2 linked regions of the Hahella chejuensis KCTC 2396 genome follow. The protein of the gene in region 1 interacts with the protein of each later gene in a pairwise test. Links are inferred from orthologs where the notes say so. Each region holds a gene or a part of one and is shown on either strand. Other genes may lie near its edges.

Evidence for each region. Proteins that work in one complex are often made in the same cells at the same time.
Region 2: the proteins of HCH_RS02075 (region 1) and HCH_RS23195 interact in binary tests that used the Escherichia coli proteins (3 or more experiments, as listed by UniProt). The link is inferred for Hahella chejuensis KCTC 2396 from one-to-one orthologs.

Annotation. Positions count from the first base shown.
Region 1 is NC_007645.1:460,549-468,849, forward strand. What follows is about bases 3,012-6,009. They hold HCH_RS02075 (chemotaxis protein CheA), read left to right. Parts: upstream 3,012-3,465; coding sequence 3,466-5,553; downstream 5,554-6,009. Other genes in these bases: HCH_RS02070 (response regulator), read left to right, coding at 3,075-3,437; HCH_RS02080 (chemotaxis protein CheW), read left to right, coding at 5,537-6,009. Outside these bases: HCH_RS02055 (ATP-binding SpoIIE family protein phosphatase), read left to right, coding at 1-1,264; HCH_RS02060 (MBL fold metallo-hydrolase), read right to left, coding at 1,292-2,038; HCH_RS02065 (hypothetical protein), read right to left, coding at 2,138-2,788; more of HCH_RS02080, read left to right, coding at 6,010-6,046; HCH_RS02085 (methyl-accepting chemotaxis protein), read left to right, coding at 6,092-8,301. UniProt on the Escherichia coli protein: Involved in the transmission of sensory signals from the chemoreceptors to the flagellar motors. CheA is autophosphorylated; it can transfer its phosphate group to either CheB or CheY.
Region 2 is NC_007645.1:5,316,291-5,319,026, reverse strand. It holds HCH_RS23195 (protein phosphatase CheZ), read left to right. Parts: upstream 1-840; coding sequence 841-1,632; downstream 1,633-2,736. Other genes in the region: HCH_RS23190 (chemotaxis protein CheA), read left to right, coding at 1,644-2,736; cheY (chemotaxis response regulator CheY), read left to right, coding at 435-821; HCH_RS23205 (RNA polymerase sigma factor FliA), read left to right, coding at 1-263.

The DNA.
Region 1 (8,301 bases):
GCAGGCCGAGCACGAGATGACCCAGCACATCATGACGGCGGCGCTCAAACTCAGCGCCAAGGATGTGTACGGCATTCGCTATCATTGCACCGCCCGCTCCACCTTCAACGGCGATCTGGTGTTGCTGAAAGAAAAGCGCGACGGCGGCGCCTATGTGCTGGTGGGGGACTTCACCGGCCACGGGCTGGCGGCGTCCGTCGGTTCTATTCCCGTGGCGCAGGCGTTCAGCACGATGTGTGAGCGTAATCTCTCAGTGAGCGAGATTTCTCTGGAACTGAATAAAATACTGAGGCGCTTTCTGCCCCCCACCATGTTCTTCGCCGCCTGTCTGCTGGAGATCAACTCCACCCGCAGCAAAATCGAGTTGTGGGCCGGCGGGCTTCCGGACGCCTTTATCGTCAGCGGCGACAATAAGATTCGTCGAGTCATTCATTCCGCTCATATGCCCCTCGGGATTATGGAGATGGAGGAGTTTGAATCCTGGACGGAAACGATCTCCGTCACGGCGGAGGACCGTCTTTACATCTACACGGACGGCATCACTGAGTGTCCCAATATCGCCAATGAGATGTTTGGCGAAGAGCGCCTGCGGCAAGTGCTGGAATCTGGCGAGAATAACCTGTTTGACGCCCTGATCGCCGCGGTGCATGAATTTAATGACGATCCGGATTTACAGGATGATCTGTCCCTGGTGGAGTTGAAATGCGCGCCGCCGCCCGAGACGAAATATGAAACGCCCCCGGATGAGGAGTTGAAGGGGGAAGAGACGTCGCCTAAGTCCAATCTGCCGGAGTTTCAGTTGGAGTTGCACTGGGGGCCGGATCAACTGCGTGATTCCGACCCGCTTATGATATTGCGGCAGTGGTTGGGCAGCCACTCAGTCGTGCGTAACAGCAAGGAAGTAGTGTTCATGGTGCTGGCGGAGTTGTTCAATAATGCATTGGAACATGGCGTGTTGGGATTGTTGTCGTCACTGAAAGACGACGACGAAGGTTTTGACCGCTATTATCAGGAGCGCGGCGCCCGCCTGGAAAAACTGGAGGATGGTTACGTCAGGCTGCAGGTGCGTTTATCCAACACCCGTCCGGCGCGGATGATGGTGAGAGTCAGTGACAGCGGACCCGGCTTCTCCATCAAAGTAGAGGATCTGGATTGCAATGACGAGTCCTTCGGGCGCGGCTTGCCGCTTATCAAAGCGCTGTGCTCCGAGTTTGAGCTGGACGGAGAAAACGCTACCGTCAAAGCGCTGATTGAGTTGGATTGAACGCGTTGAGGCGACGCTTATGTCGCCTCAACGGTTAGCGGTGCGCAACGCCGAGCCGACTTCCAACTGTTCCAGCCAGTCCAGGAAGCGGCCCACATCGTCGTCTTTGAAAATGCGTCCGTGTTGCGGCGCCATGTACTTGATGTTCAGCCGCCGCACCCGGCTGATCCAATCATTCTTGGCGGTATTGGAAGGCATCCAGCGCTTGTGGAACAACTCCATATAGCGGGTGTGCTCCTTGAAATTCTCCACGAACAGCGGCGGTTGCCCCGGCTCCAGTGAGGCGCCGATGTCGCCGCTCATCAAAACCTTGAGTTCGGGGTCATAGACGTTGAAGTTGCCGGAAGAGTGCATGTAGTGGGCGGGAATAAACTGCAGATTGACGCCGTCCAGATCCAGCACGCCGCCCTCGTCCGGCAGCGCGACGTACTCAATGTGGCTCATGCCGAAATGGCGGATGAAGCCTTCCCATATCCAGGGCGCATGCAGGCGCGCTTTGGGCAGCGCCTGATCCCACAGTCCCAACGAAGAAATGATGTCAGGGTCCTGGTGGGAGGCGAACAAATCGGTGATTTCATGTATCGGCGCCCAGTCCAGCGCGCACGCCAGCATGGCGGAAAACAGCTCAATGCCGCCAGGCTCCAATATCAGCAAGCGGCGATCGGTGCGCACCATGTATTGATTGGTGTCGATGATTTTTTGGGGTTTGTCGGTATCTCGGCCGCAAATAATCCATTTATGGCGTTTGCCCTGCCATAGCGCTTCGGAATGCATGGACGCTGTTCTCCACCTGTCTGCTAAAGGAAACGCCATACCCGCGCGTTTCCGCGTTGTTGTCGTTCAACGCCCGCTGTGTTCCGAGGCTGGTCGGCGTCAGGTCAGCAGGCCCATCAGGCGCAGGCCGATTGCGATACGTTCGCTGATGCGTTCGGCCGCGTTTTCTATATTTTCAGCAATGGTGAACAGGGATTCCTGAAAGGGGCCCGCCCGGGACGCCTCGATACGGCAGTTGGCGACGATAGACTTGAGGGCGCGGGTGCAGTCCCTGATCTCGGTCAGTAGCTTACGTACGCTGCGATAGTAGCCGTTGGTTTGCTCTTCCAGTTGCGCCTGATCTTTCAGATTACGCTGCAGAATTTCACGCAACTCTTCCGATTTCGCCTGATTGGCGCGCATGGAGCGATTCAACGCCGAGGCGAACTTCTGTTGGTTCATCAGTTTGACGGCGCTGCGGGACAGCTCTCGGGAGGCGGCGCCGATATCCGCAGCGCAAACCATACTGCGGGAGGCGATTTCTTCGATGAATTGAGTGATTCCGCTGAAGCCTTGTCCCCATTCGCCGGCGCGGGCGGTAATGGCCTGAGCGTTCTTGGAGGAGATGGCGATGAGCTTGGCGTAATGAATCGTGCTTTTCAGTTCGCTGGCCAGCGTCGCCGAGGCGACGAAACGGGGAATGGAGCGGCCTTCGTACTGACGCACGAGATCGTCAATGTCTTCCTGTTTCAGCACATTGAGTTCAGCCATTATCACGGATCGTCCATTCCTGATCTTTTCTTCAATTAAAGCGGAAGTTTTCGCTTTTACAACTTGCTGAACCTTGCCGCAAAGCCTTTCGCGGCCCTTTAGTGACACCGGTGCGCCTCGCATTCTTCGCCCCTGTGATTTTTAAATATGCTGCTATGCTTTTATTTCAGGTTCCGGTTAAGTTTTGAGCCGTTATTCTGTTTGAGCCGTATAAGACAGTAACCTGGGTTAGTTCGGGAAACCTGACCGGTTTATTGCGCACATTCAAAAAAGTGTTGGGGATTATATGGCAAAGATACTCGCAGTGGATGATTCCGCCTCTATGCGCCAGATGGTGACGTTCACTCTCAAGGGAGCCGGGTACCAAGTTGATGAAGCCGCCAACGGGCAGGAAGCGCTGAGCAAAGCGAAGTCCGGCAAATATGATCTGGTGATCACCGACGTTAACATGCCCGTCATGGACGGCATCTCCCTGATCAAAAACCTTCGTGCGGAAGGCGCTTACAAATTCACCCCGTTGTTAATGCTGACCACGGAGTCCGGCGCGGATAAAAAAGCGGAAGGCAAAGCGGCGGGCGCCACAGGGTGGATCGTCAAACCATTCAACCCGGATCAACTGGTCGCCACGGTAAAAAAAGTCTTGGGATAACCGGCTGAAGCCGGCTTAGGAGAGACGCATGAGCATGGACCTCTCTCGCTTTCACGATGTCTTTTTTGAAGAAAGCTTTGAAGCCGTCAACACCATAGAGGCGAGCCTCTTGGAAGTGGATCTTGACGCGCCCGATCCTGAATCCATCAACATTATTTTCCGCGCCGCCCACTCCATAAAGGGGGGAAGCGCCACTTTCGGATTTTCCCAGGTGGCGGCCTACACCCATGTAATGGAAAACCTGCTCGACGAGGTCCGCGCCGGCAAACGCCGTCTGACCCAGCCCATCGTGGACGTGCTGTTGGAGTCCGTGGACGCCATGCGCCTGCTGTTGTCTTCCGCCAAAGCCAGTGAAAATATCCCCGAAGAGGAATTCACCCAGCACAAATCCAAGCTCGAAGCCATTTCCCAGGATCAAGCCTCGCTGACGACGTCCAACGCGGCCTTTACCGACAGCGGAGCAGCGCCGGCTGCGGAGTCGTTCGATGCGGATGATGGCGTCAGCGGTTGGCGCGTTGTGTTCACGCCGCATAAAGAAATGATGCAACGGGGCAATGACCCTTTGCGTCTGGCCAGGGAAGTCGCGGCGCTGGCGGAAGGCGACGCGGAGATTGAATGCGACCTCAGCGCGCTGCCGGACTGGGAGCATTTCGAGCCGCTTAACAGTTACCTGGGGTGGACTGTGAGGCTGCGTCGGCCAGTGGACAAAGCCCAGATCGACGACGCTTTCGCCTGGGTGGAAGACGAGTGCGACATGGCGATTGTGCCCATCCCCAAAGCGCAATCGGCGCCATCGCAACAGGCGATGGAAACCCTTGCGGAGCCTTCCGCCCCGGTGGATGAGCAGGCGCAAGCGTCGGATAAGGGAGCCAGTCCCGCTGCGAAGCAGAATAAGCCGGCTATGGTGGCGGAAAGTCAGTCCATCCGCGTCGATCTGGAAAAAGTGGATGCGCTGATCAATATGGTGGGCGAGCTGGTGATCACCCAGTCCATGTTGAACATGCTCAGCGAGGACGAAGCCTTGCAGGGTATGGAAAAGCTGTTGCAGGGATTGACCCAGTTGAAACGTCAGACCCGGGCGTTGCAAGAAGGCGTCATGCAAATTCGCATGCTGCCGATTTCCTTCTGTTTTAATCGCTTTCCGCGCATGGTGCGGGACTTGAGTCGACAACTGGGCAAAGACATTGAACTGATGCTCAGCGGAGAAAACACCGAAGTCGACAAAACCGTTATTGAAAAGATCACCGACCCCCTGGTGCATCTGGTGCGCAATAGCGTGGACCATGGCATTGAGAGTCCGGCGGACCGCACCGCCAAAGGCAAGCCCGAACATGGCTCCGTGTACCTTCGCGCGTACCATCAGGTCGGCAACATCGTGATCGAAGTGGAGGACGACGGCAAAGGCCTGGACCCGCAGGTGTTGCTGTCCAAAGCCAAGCGCAAGGGGCTGATCGCCGGCGACGCGATTCTCAGCGAAGCGCAGATTTTCGAGCTGATATTCCTGCCAGGCTTTTCCACCAAAGAGGAAGCCAGCGACCTGTCCGGCCGCGGCGTCGGCATGGACGTGGTGAAGCGCAATGTGCAAAGCCTCGGCGGCAGTATTCAGGTGGAGTCTGAACTGAATCGGCGTACGCGTTTCACTATACGGCTGCCTTTGACGCTCGCCATCATGGACGGTCAGCTGATTTCGCTGGGCGAAGAGCTTTACGTGATTCCGCTGGTGACCATCATTGAGTCCCTGCAACCCGACCCCTCCATGATCAACCGGGTGGCGGGAACCCATGAGACTATCAAACTGCGCGGCGCCTATCTGCCTGTATTGCGGTTATCGGAGGCCCTGGACGCCGCGCAGAACGAAAGCAAAAAATCCAAGCCGCTTACGGATGGCATTATTGTGATCGTTGAGCATGAAAGCCGACGTTTTGGCTTGTTTGTGGATGAGCTGCTCAGCCAGCAGCAAATCGTCATCAAATCCCTCGAAGAGAATTACCGCATGATACCGGGCGTATCGGCGGCCACGATTCTCGGAGACGGCAGAGTTGCGCTGATTCTGGATGTCAGCGGTCTGTCGCAACTGCAAAAAGATTCGGAAGTCAGCTATGCAGATGCAGGTTAAACAACCCCTTGAAGAAGAGCAGGATGCGGAGCATCAGGCGGAACAGGAAAATGAATATCTGACGTTCAGTCTGGCGGACGAAGAATACGCCGCGCCGATTATGCTGGTGAAGGAAATTCGCGCCTGGGAACCAGTGACGCGGGTGCCTTACGCAGAACCCTGGGAGTGCGGCTTGATCAACGTGCGCGGCGCTATCGTACCGATCATCGATCTGCGCAAACGTATCGGACTGACCAAACTGGAATACAACAAGCACACCGTCGTGGTGATGTTCGCTTTCGACTCCGGGGGAAGAGAACGGGTGCGCGGTGCCGTTATTGACGCGTTGAACGACGTGGTCCGCTTTCCCTCCAGCAAAATTCAACCCTCACCGGAATTACGCAAACGCAAAGCGACGCAATTCGCTCAAGGCGTGGTCGAGTATGACGGACGCATGATCGTCATGTTGGACTTGATCCGAGCTTTGGGAATGGAAGTGGAGAAAACCGCGTGAGAGCCGGACGGGAACAACAATAACCTTAGGATATCGGGGAAGGACATGACGTTAAAGCGTACTTTATGGCTTGCTGGCGTAGCTGTTATCGCCATTTTCGCTGTAATTGTGATGGTTCTGGTGGTGCAGAACCGTTCCACGGTTTCCAACCAGGAGCAAGTAGAAAGGCTGACGGAAGTGGTTCGGGTGATGGGCAACCTGGACATGCGACGGGAAGGCGTGCGCGGAGCCACTTATAACTACGCCTATGGCGTGGAAACGGCGAATCAGCCTGTGCAGGAAGAAGCGCGCCGGGATTACGCAAATTTTGAAACAGCGATACGGAGGAACGTGGAGGCCGTGGTGAATACCCATGTGTCAGAGAAGGTGTCTGACGCTATGAAGGCCGCGATTCCCAGCGTCGACGCCTTTCTCGCTGCGGCCAATCAGGTGATGCAAAGCGGCGATGTCGCCACATTGCACGCTAAAACGCCGGTATTCGCTCGCGAGTTTGATGCGTTGGAGACGCGTACGTTGGCGATGAAGGATCTGCTGAAAGCGGAGCGTGACAGTATCCTGCAGGGTAATCGTCAAGAGATCAGCACGGCTTTCGCAACCGTGCTGGGCATTGTCTGTGTGGGGCTGACTATTATCGGCGTTGGTCTCTGGCGCTTCGGTCATAACCTTCTGTCGACCCTGGGAGAAGAGCCGGCAGTGCTGGAAAACGCCGCCGTCACTATCAGCGCTGGCGATCTGGAAGCGCAGATGACGCAGGCGGGCGGAGTCTACGGAAAGCTGCGGGAAATGCGCGATGAATTGAAGCAGCGCATTGAGCAGGACCGTCAGCAATTGATTATCACCACCCGGTTGAAACAGGCCATAGAAACCACTTCCACTGCTTTAATGGTGGCGGATGAGAACTTCAATATCGTTTACGCCAACCCCGCTGTGAAGAGAGTGTTAAAAGACGCGGAGGTGCAAATCAAGAAGAAACTGCCGCATTTCAACGCTGACAAAATGGAAGGCGTCTGCATCGACAGTTTCCATCGCGATCCCTCTCATCAACATCGTTTGCTCAGGGAATTGCGTCGGCCTTATGACGCCAGTCTGCAGCTGGGCGACGCCTATTTTGACCTGACCGCAGGCGCAATCCGCAATGAAGCCGGGGAGATTCTGGGCTTTGTGGTGGAATGGCGCGACATGACCGTGCAGGTGAATACAGAGAGAGAGGTGCAGCGCATCGTGGAGTCGGCGCGCAGAGGCGATCTGAGCCTGAAAGTGGAGCTGGAAGGCAAGAAAGGCTTTTTTCTATCGCTGGGAGAAGGTCTGAATGCCTTGGTGGATGTGATGGATGACGTTCTCGGCGATATCGGTCAAGTCATGGAGGCGTTGTCGGAAGGCGAGCTGCAGAGACGCATGCGGGACGATCATGAAGGACGCTTCGCCGCCCTGGCGGAGGCTGTGAACGGCAGCATGGTGCGCATGGATAATATCGTCACCCAACTGATTCAGAGCAGTGATTCCGTGAAGGCGTCCAACCAGGAAATCTCCACCGGCAACAACCAGCTCTCCGAAAGAACGGAAAAACAAAGCTCCAGCCTGGAGGAGACCGCCTCCAGCATTGAGGAACTGTCCAGTAACGTCAGCAATACGGCGGACAACGCGCGGCAGGCGGATCAATTGTCCAGCCTCACCCGCAATACGGCCTCGGAAGGCGGCGAAGTCACGCAGCGGGCGGTGAAGTCGATGCGCGAGATCAACGAAGCCAGCCGCAAGATCGCCGAGATTATCGGCGTCATCGACGATATCGCCTTTCAGACCAATCTGCTCGCCCTCAACGCTTCGGTGGAGGCGGCGCGCGCCGGCGAACAGGGGCGGGGGTTCGCGGTGGTGGCGACGGAAGTGCGCAATCTGGCTCAGCGCAGCGCCACCTCGGCGAAAGAAATCAAAGATCTGATCGAAGACAGCGTCAAGAAAGTGCAGGCGGGCTCCAGCCTGGTGGATGAGTCCGGCAAGAAGCTGGAAGAAATTATTGGCAACGTGAAAAAAGTGGCGGATTTAATCTCCGATATCGCGGCGGCGACGGAAGAGCAAAGTTCCGGTTTGGATCAAGTCAACCAGGCGGTGATGGAGCTGGATGAAATCACCCAGCAAAACGCCGCTCTGGCGGAGGAAACGGCGTCCTCAGCCGAGTCCTCGCTGGAAAGCGTGGAACAAATGGCGCAATTGATGTCTTTCTTCAAAGTGCGTGGGGGGGAGGGAAGCGCCCCGATAAG
Region 2 (2,736 bases), 4.9 Mb from region 1 along the record:
AGGGCGGCTCTGACGATGAAACGTTAACCGCCGATAACCCCCTCAGCGATATCGAACAAAACGCCTTTCTGGAAAAATTGAGCGCCGCGATAGACGGTTTGCCGGAACGGGAGAAGCTGGTGCTGTCTCTCTACTATGACGAAGAACTCAACCTCAAGGAAATAGGCCAGGTGCTCTCAGTCAGCGAGTCCCGGGTCAGTCAGATTCATTCTCAGGCGACCTTGCGACTGCGATCCCGTCTCTCAGACTGGAAAAACAGCTAAATCAAGCCATTGCCGGTGCAGGTTAATGTTTTTTCGAAATCAGCATCCTGCGGTCATGTTTTCTAAAACAACTTGTATCAAAAAACTGGATAGTACGGCGCGACCAGCTAGACTTACTCAGTAGAGTAATGAAATCAAAGGGTTTCCAGCGTCGCCATTGTGGAGGTTACATTGGACAAGAACATGAAAATCCTCGTTGTAGATGACTTTTCAACAATGAGGCGGATTATTAAAAACCTGCTTCGGGATTTGGGCTTCACCAATACCGATGAAGCGGATGACGGGTCCACCGCGCTGCCGATGTTAAAAACCGGGAAGTTTGATTTTCTGGTCACGGACTGGAATATGCCTGGAATGACGGGAATCGAATTACTCCAGGCTGTTCGCGCCGATGAGAGTCTGAAAAACCTGCCGGTGCTCATGGTGACGGCGGAAGCCAAACGGGATCAGATTGTCGCAGCGGCGCAGGCGGGTGTTAACGGGTATGTGGTGAAGCCGTTTACTGCGGCCGTGTTGAAGGAAAAGATAGAAAAAATCTTCGAGCGGATCGACTCCTAATAAAACCGCAGGAATTACTATGACCAATGAACAGCAGCCACCATCCTCCTCCCAAGAGGACATCGAGGCGCGCTTGAGCGAGCAGGCGGCGAGCTTGATGGAACACGTCAGCAAGGGGGACTTTGGCGAAGCGTTGCGGGTAATTTCCGACCTTAATGACACTCGGGACCGCACGCTGTACTACGAAGTGGGCAAGTTGACCCGTTCGTTGCACGAAGCCATACGCAATTTCAATATCGACATGGGCAACGTGAAGATGAATCAGCAGGAGGAAATGTCGAAGATCGCCGACGCCTCCGATCGTCTTTCCTATGTGGTCGATATGACCAACAAAGCCGCCAATAAAACCATGGATATGGTGGAAGCGAGTATGCCTGTGGCGGTGGAAATGAAGCAGGAGGCCCATGAACTCAAGGAAGCCTGGGCGCGGTTGCGGCGGCGGGAAATGGACCCTTCGGAATTCCGCGAGCTGTACAAGCGCATCGATAAGTTTCTGGTGGATCTGGCTGCTAACAGCGACAAGGTGTACACCAATCTGTCGGAAATACTATTGGCTCAGGACTTTCAGGATCTTACCGGACAGGTCATCAACAAGGTCACCGGTCTGGTCAGGGAAGTGGAGGTGAATCTGGTCAAACTGGTCGCCATGGCGGGCAAGGTTGACCGCATAACAGGCATTCAGCACGAGCTGAGAGCCGAAGAAGAATCGATTACAAAAGGGCACGGCCCGCAGATCCAGACCGAAGGACGCTCAGATGTCGTCGCCAGCCAGGACGACGTGGACGACCTTCTTTCCAGCCTTGGTTTCTGAGGAGCACATGAATGGGGTTTGAAGCGGACGAAGAAATCCTGCAGGACTTTCTAGTCGAAGCGGGAGAAATTCTTGAACAGCTCTCAGAGCAGTTGGTGGAACTGGAGCAGAACCCGGACGACCGCGATCTGCTGAACGCCATTTTCCGTGGGTTTCACACCGTCAAAGGCGGCGCCGGTTTCCTTCAGTTGGACGCCTTGGTGGAATGCTGTCACGTGGCGGAAAACGTCTTCGACCTGTTGCGTAACGGTCAGCTCAGCGTCGACTCCGAATTGATGGATGTCGTGTTGCAGGCGCTGGACGCGGTCAACGAAATGTTTTCCCAAGTGAAGATGCGGGAAGAGTTGACCCCCGCCGCTCCCGAACTCATGGCCGCCCTGGAGCGGCTGGCCAGCGGCGAATCCGCCTCTGTGGCGGAAGAGGCTGAAGAGCCCGCCGAAGAACCCATTGAAGAGCGCGAAGAAGCCGCTGAGGAAGCTGAAGCCCCTGTAGCGTCCTCGGAAGGCGATATCACCGACGACGAATTCGAGAATCTGCTTAACGCCCTGGATGATGAAGAAGGCGGAGAGAAAGCGGAGGCGAGCGAATCGAAAGACGAAGGCGACGAAATCACGGAAGACGAATTCGAAAAACTGCTGGATCAACTGCATGGTCCCGGCAAATTCAGCGGCGTCAAGGAAAGTAAATCCGCCAAGGCCGCCCCGGAACCCGCTCCCGTTCCGCAGGAAGACGTCGCTGGCGCCGTGTCCGCCGGCGACAGCGATGAAATCACCGATGATGAATTTGAAGCCTTGCTGGATGAGCTGCATGGCAAAGGCAAGTTTGACGGCGCCGTCTCTGATGGGGCTGAGCAGAAGAAAGCCCCTGCCGCGGAGAAGAAAGGCAAGCCAGCGGCGAAAGCCGAGCCTGAAAAGAAAGTAGAGAAAAAGGTAGAGAAGAAAGAGGCCGCCGCCGCAAGCGACTCTGAACTGATTACCGACGACGAATTCGAAAAACTGCTGGACGAATTGCACGGCTCCGGCAAGGGGCCAAGTCCTACCGCAGGCGCCAAGCCGGCCGCGGCAAAACCGGCGGAAAAGGCGGCTGTGCAAAAAGAGCCCGTCA